Linked DNA regions of Salipiger abyssi. The protein of the gene in region 1 interacts with the protein of each later gene in a pairwise test. Links are inferred from orthologs where the notes say so. Each region holds a gene or a part of one and is shown on either strand. Other genes may lie near its edges. The genes, in order: nusG and rho.

The links.
Region 2: the proteins of nusG (region 1) and rho interact in binary tests that used the Escherichia coli proteins (3 or more experiments, as listed by UniProt). The link is inferred for Salipiger abyssi from one-to-one orthologs.

Annotation. Positions count from the first base shown.
Region 1 is NZ_CP015093.1:885,199-888,306, forward strand. The notes cover bases 127-2,918. They hold nusG (transcription termination/antitermination protein NusG), read right to left. Parts: upstream 1,892-2,918; coding sequence 1,361-1,891; downstream 127-1,360. Other genes in these bases: Ga0080574_RS07905 (winged helix-turn-helix domain-containing protein), read right to left, coding at 127-1,261; secE (preprotein translocase subunit SecE), read right to left, coding at 2,061-2,252; Ga0080574_RS07920 (hypothetical protein), read left to right, coding at 2,623-2,918. Outside these bases: more of Ga0080574_RS07905, read right to left, coding at 116-126; more of Ga0080574_RS07920, read left to right, coding at 2,919-3,108. UniProt on the Escherichia coli protein: Part of the processive rRNA transcription and antitermination complex (rrnTAC). The complex forms an RNA-chaperone ring around the RNA exit tunnel of RNA polymerase (RNAP).
Region 2 is NZ_CP015093.1:1,666,567-1,669,869, reverse strand. Bases 222-3,208 are described here. They hold rho (transcription termination factor Rho), read left to right. Parts: upstream 222-1,072; coding sequence 1,073-2,344; downstream 2,345-3,208. Other genes in these bases: mnmE (tRNA uridine-5-carboxymethylaminomethyl(34) synthesis GTPase MnmE), read left to right, coding at 2,364-3,208; Ga0080574_RS11630 (Maf family protein), read right to left, coding at 222-542. Outside these bases: more of Ga0080574_RS11630, read right to left, coding at 1-221; more of mnmE, read left to right, coding at 3,209-3,303. UniProt on the Escherichia coli protein: Facilitates transcription termination by a mechanism that involves Rho binding to the nascent RNA, activation of Rho's RNA-dependent ATPase activity, and release of the mRNA from the DNA template.

The DNA.
Region 1 (3,108 bases):
GGTCTGGTCCGGACATCGCGATGCCCTCGCCTCCCACGAACGCGACACCCCCGACTCGCATCGGAAGGCCACGAGCGCGCCCTTTACCGCGCATGGCGCAACTTGGCAAGGCGCGTCAGCCCCGGCGCACCTCTGCCAGACAGGCAAGCCTTGCGAACCGCGCCAGCTCGGCATCGAGCCGCGCCTCGCGCGCCTTGGAGGGGCGCACCCCCGCCTCCCACCAGAGATTGGTCACGCTCAGCAGCCCGGTCTTGCGGTCGCCCTTGGCCTCGATCCGCCCGACGAAACGATCCCCTTCGAGCAGCGGATAGATGTAATAGCCCCATTGCCGCTTCGCCTCCGGCACGAACATCTCGACCGTGTAGTCGAAGCCGAACAGGCGTTTCAAACGCACCCGATCGCGGATCGCCGGATCGAACGGGTTCAGCAGGCGCAGCCGCCCGCCGGGCGCGGGCGCAGCCTCCAGACGCTCTTCGATGTCGGGGCAGGCCACAGCCTTGGTCCAGCGGCCATCGGCGCCCTCGATCTCGACCGGCAGCGGCTGGCGGCGCTCAGACCAGGCCGCCACCTCGGCAACCTCGGTGGCATCCCAGAACTTGCGCAGCTCGCCCAGCGTGCCAAAGCCCAGGCGATCCAGCGCCGCGTCGCACAGCCCGTCGATCTGCGCCTCGTCGGACAGCAGCTCGACCTCGGGAAAGATCCGCTCCGCAAGGTCGTAATACTTGACGACCCCCTCGCGATGACAGGTCGCAAGCACCCCGGCATACCAGAGATAGTCGAGCGCCTTCTTGTGCGGCGGGCGCTGCCACATGGCGCGCTTTTCCACCACCGTGTCGAAATCGCGGGTGCAGAGCGGCCCCTCCTCGCGGATGCGGGTCAGGATCTCCTGCGTCAGCTCCTCCGAGGCGATGCCCACATACCACGACCCGCCGACCTTTTGCTTCATCCGGTCGAATTGCCGGCGCCAGAGCGGCAGCATCTCCATCGGCAGGACGGAGGCATCATGGGTGAAATGCTCGAAGACCTGCCGCTTGCGCAGCAGCCTGTCGAGCATCGGCTCGCGATAGGACTGCGCCCGCGACCACAGGATATGATGATGCGCGCGCGAGACCACCTGGATCGTGTCGAGCTGCACGAAGCCCAGATCGCGAATGACCCGCAGCGCATCGGCGCCGGAGGGCGCGGCGCTCAGCCCGTGAGAGGCGAGCCAGAGCCGGCGGGCATCAACATTGGCGATACGGAGGGGAGCGGGGGCAGCCATGCCGCAGCTTTCGCCAATCGCGGCGGAATTGGCAACCGGCCAAACAAAAGCCCCGCCGGATGGCTCCGACGGGGCACGTTCGCGCACACGGCAGGTCTCTTACTCTTTCGAGACCTGTGTGTATTCCAGCTCGACCGGGGTTTCCCGGCCGAAGATCGACACCGCCACACGCAGGCGCTGATTGTCGTCGTCGACGCTCTCGATCATGCCGTCGAAGCCCTCGAACGGGCCGTCGTTGACCTTGACCTTCTCGCCCACCTCGAAATGGATGAGCGTGCGCGGCGCCTCGTCGCTTTCCTGCACACGGCCCAGAATCGCCTCGACCTCGGCATCGCGCATCGGCATCGGGCGCCCCTGCGGACCGAGGAACCCGGTCACCCGGTTGATCGAGTTGACCAGGTGATAGCCCTGATCCGACATCTCCATATGGACCAGCACATAACCGGGCATGAAGCGGCGCTCGGTGGCGACCTTCTTGCCACGGCGCACCTCGATCACTTCCTCGGTGGGCACCAGAACCTCGTCGATCTGGTCTTCCAGCCCCTGCTCTTCGACAGACTGCCGGATCTGTTCCGCGATCTTCTTCTCGAAGTTCGACAGAACGCTGACCGAGTACCACCGCTTTGCCATCTGGCCCCTCTTCCAATCTCTCAGCCGGTCTCTGCCGGCATCGTCCTGCCCCAAACGAAAACCGGCGTGCAACTCGAATCGCTGCACGCCCGTCTGAGGAAAGTGTGTCGCTCACTACCCCCCTGCCCCTGCGATTTCAAGAGGCAGACCGGGCTTCAGGCCGTTACGCCTAGCCGAACATCGACAGCAGCCCCTGAAGGCCGCCGCGGATCAGGATATCGACCAGCGCAAAGAAGGCCGCGGTGAGCGCCGCCATGATAAAGACGGTGACCGTGGTGAGCATCACTTCGCGGCGCGTGGGCCAGACGATCTTGCCGATCTCGGCCCGGGTCTGCTGGATGAACTGGATGGGATTGGCCATTGCCGCCTGCTTTCCGTTTCCGTGCGGGTTTCGGGCGATATACGCAGAGAGCCCTCCGCTGGCAAGTCTTGCACCCGGCTTGCGTCCCTCCCGCGCGCGCGATCACCGCAACGTCACGCGCGCCTCACCCTGCTGCGAGCGGATTTCACGAAACTCTGACGCCAGGGCGCAATTTTCCCGGCAACCTTTCGCGGCCTTCGGCGTTTGCGGGCGCGTTGGAGGAAAACTCATCCATGGCAATGGGTTAAAACATCGAAATTGGCCGTTTTCGGGTCGGAACCAAGCCGCCGCGATCGCTGTTGTGTCGCCAGGAAGCACGAGGCACCCGACGCCTCGGCGAGAGGAACCGAAGAAAGAAAGGAACGTCATTATGAAACGCCTTCTGACCGCAACCGCCCTGAGCACCATCGTCGCAACCAGCGCCTTCGCCGCAAGCGAAGCCGAAATGAATGCGATCACCACCTATTATCCGGATGCCAATTTCGAAGCGCTGACCGACGATCAGGTCACCGAGATGTTCGCCGTCGCCAACAGCGGCGTGAGCGACACCGAGAAGCGTTCGCAGATCGAGGACATCGCACAGGCGGACAACCCGTCGGCATCCGTTGCCGTCGAGGAAGAGCTTCAGGTCTACATCCCGGAGTGGCGCCTGGACGAGATGTCGAGCGCAGAGCGTGAGCGCGTCGTGGCCCTGGTAAGCGAAAGCGAAGATCCGGCCGAGACCCGCGTGCAGATCGTCGACTCGATGAAGGACGCAGCTCCGAACCTGACCACCGGCGAGGTGAGCGCACTTGAAGAGCTCGTCCCGGAAGCCGACTACAGCGTGCTGACGACCGGTCAGGTCGATGACCTCCGC
Region 2 (3,303 bases), 780 kb from region 1 along the record:
CCGAGAATTGTGAAGTGATCGCCCTCTATACGCGCAAAGAGGCGAACCCCCTCTTCCTCGAGCTTGTAACCGCCGACGGAGTGACGGACGCTCTCCCAGTTCCGCGCGAGATAATCGTCGAGATAGGCCTCCGAGAAGTCCCGCATGACCAGCCGCGCGGTACCGACATGGCGCCAGAGCGGTTCGCCGGCCTGATAGATCACCGCGCCGGAAAACAACTGATGCCGCTGACCGCGCAGACGCACGAGCTGAGCGCGTGCGTCCTCCGGGGTTTCGGGTTTGGTAAAGATCTCGGTACCGAGCGCGAGGATCTGGTCACAGCCCAGAACGAACGCCTCGGGATGGCGCTGCGAAACGCGGCGGGCTTTGAATTCGGCCAGGGCATCGGCCATGTCGCGCGGCCCGGCACCTTCCTGGGCGAGCGAGTCGCGCAGCGCAGCTTCGTCGACGCGCGGCCTCTCGATTCGGAAGGGCACGGCGGCGTTTTGCAGCATCTCTGCCCGGATCTGCGAGCCGGACGCCAAAATGAACGGCGGGGCCATGTGGAAAAACCTGTCGAAATCTAAGGGGCCTTGTCAGGGGAGCGTTCTGGGGAAAATCGCTCCGACATGCAAGCCGGGGGAAAACCGGCACAGTTCACGACGCGCCGGACCGAGTCGTTCGGTTGTGGGGAAGGATAACTTTGTGCTGAGGATGAGCTTTCGCAGACGCCAACTGTCCAAGGGTTATTCAGGGGATAAGAATACGCGTCAATCCACTGAAATTAAATTATTAATTTTAGAGAATGTTAAGAACAAGGCGTCGCTACGCACAGAATTGCCCACAGCTCTGTGTCCTTGGGACAAGACGCGCATAAGCGAATAATCCACCGGTGGCATGGGTTCCTAATCTCAAAATCATCTTTTCTCTTTTCTCTTAAAGATTGGTTTCGAACCCCCACGGGCGGCCATGTGCGAGAAAGATTGACTCGGGAGACGGAGCGCATTACCTCCCTTTGCGATACCCGTCCGGGTGTGATTTTCCCAGAGACCGACAGATACGGGGCCGTATGACCGGCCCGGAAGGATTCATGATGAGCATCGAGAAGCTCAACCTCTCCGACCTGAAGGCGAAGAGCCCCAAAGATCTGCTCGCCATGGCCGAGGAGCTCGAGATCGAGAACGCCTCGACCATGCGCAAGGGCGAGATGATGTTCCAGATCCTGCGCGAACGCGCGGATGAGGACTGGCAGATCTTTGGCGATGGTGTGCTCGAGGTGCTTCAGGACGGGTTCGGTTTCCTGCGCTCGCCGGAAGCGAACTATCTGCCCGGTCCCGACGATATCTATGTCTCGCCGGACATGATCCGGAAATACTCGCTGCGCACCGGCGACACGGTGGAGGGCGAGATCCGCGCGCCCGATGGCGAGGAGCGCTATTTCGCGCTGGTGGATGTCACCAAGATCAATTTCGAGGATCCGGAGCGCGCGCGGCACAAGATCGCCTTCGACAACCTGACGCCGCTCTATCCGGACGAACGGCTGACGATGGAGATCGAGGATCCGACGATCAAGGACCGCTCGGCCCGGATCATCGACCTGGTCTCGCCCATCGGCAAGGGCCAGCGCTCGCTCATCGTGGCGCCGCCGCGGACCGGTAAGACGGTGCTGCTCCAGAATATCGCGACGAGCATCGAAAAGAACCATCCGGAGTGCTATCTGATCGTGCTGCTGATCGACGAGCGGCCGGAAGAGGTGACGGATATGCAGCGCTCGGTGAAGGGGGAGGTGATTTCCTCTACCTTTGACGAACCGGCGACGCGGCATGTTGCGGTTTCGGAAATGGTCATCGAGAAAGCCAAACGTCTGGTGGAACACAAGCGAGATGTTGTGATCCTTCTGGACTCGATCACCAGACTTGGTAGAGCATTCAACACAGTTGTGCCGTCCTCGGGGAAGGTGCTGACCGGTGGTGTGGATGCCAACGCCTTGCAACGACCGAAGCGGTTCTTCGGCGCGGCGCGGAATATCGAAGAGGGCGGATCTCTGACGATCATCGCAACGGCGCTGATCGACACCGGATCGCGCATGGATGAGGTGATCTTTGAGGAATTCAAGGGCACCGGCAACTCCGAGATCGTGCTGGATCGGAAGGTTGCGGACAAGCGGGTCTTCCCGGCGATCGACATTCTGAAGTCGGGTACGCGGAAGGAAGACCTTCTGGTCGACAAGATTGATCTGCAAAAGACCTTTGTGCTGCGGCGGATCCTGAATCCGATGGGCACCACGGATGCCATCGAATTCCTGCTGTCGAAGCTCAAGCAGACCAAGACGAACTCGGAATTCTTCGACTCGATGAACAGCTAGGACCGGCCGGGAGGCAGGTTTGGACACCATCTTTGCCCTTGCGAGCGCGCCGGGAAAGGCCGGCGTGACAGTGATCCGCGTTTCCGGGACGAAAGCCTGGGACGCGGCGTCGCGTCTTGCCGGAACTTTGCCGGCGCCGCGCCAGGCTGTGCTGCGGCGGTTGCGGGATGCGGAGGGGCAGGTTCTCGACGAGGCGTTGCTGCTGCTGTTCGAGGACGGCGCAAGTTTTACCGGCGAGACGGTCGCGGAATTTCATCTGCATGGCAGCGTTGCCATCCAGCGTGCTGTTTTGCGAGCGCTGGAGAAGATGGCGGGGCTTCGCCTTGCAGAGCCGGGTGAGTTTACCCGCCGGGCCCTGGAGAACGACCGTCTGGATCTGACGCAGGTCGAGGCCTTGGCAGATCTCATCGAATCTGAAACGGAGAGCCAAAGGCGACAGGCGTTGCGCGTCTTTGGCGGTGCACTGGGAAAAACCGTGGAGATCTGGCGGCGGGATCTCATCGAAGCGGCGTCTCTGCTGGAGGTCACGATTGATTTCGCTGACGAAGAGGTTCCCGTCGATGTGTCGGACCGGGTTGCGGAGTTGATCACTCTGGTCTCCGGGTCGCTGGATCGGGAACTCGCCGGCATCGACGCAGCGGAGCGGATCCGAACGGGATTTGAGGTCGCCATTCTGGGTGCGCCGAATGTCGGCAAATCCAGTCTTCTGAACGCGCTGGCGGGGCGAGAAGCAGCTATTACGTCCGAGATCGCCGGGACAACGCGTGATGTGATCGAGGTCAGGATGGATATCGCCGGGTTGCCGGTGACGCTGCTCGATACGGCAGGGTTGCGGGAAGCGCAGGATCCGGTGGAAAAGATCGGGATTACGCGGGCGCGGGCGCGGGCAAAAACGGCGGATCTGCGGGTGCTGCTATTGGATGATCGCGGCATGCCGGATATGGAGTTGGGGGACGAGG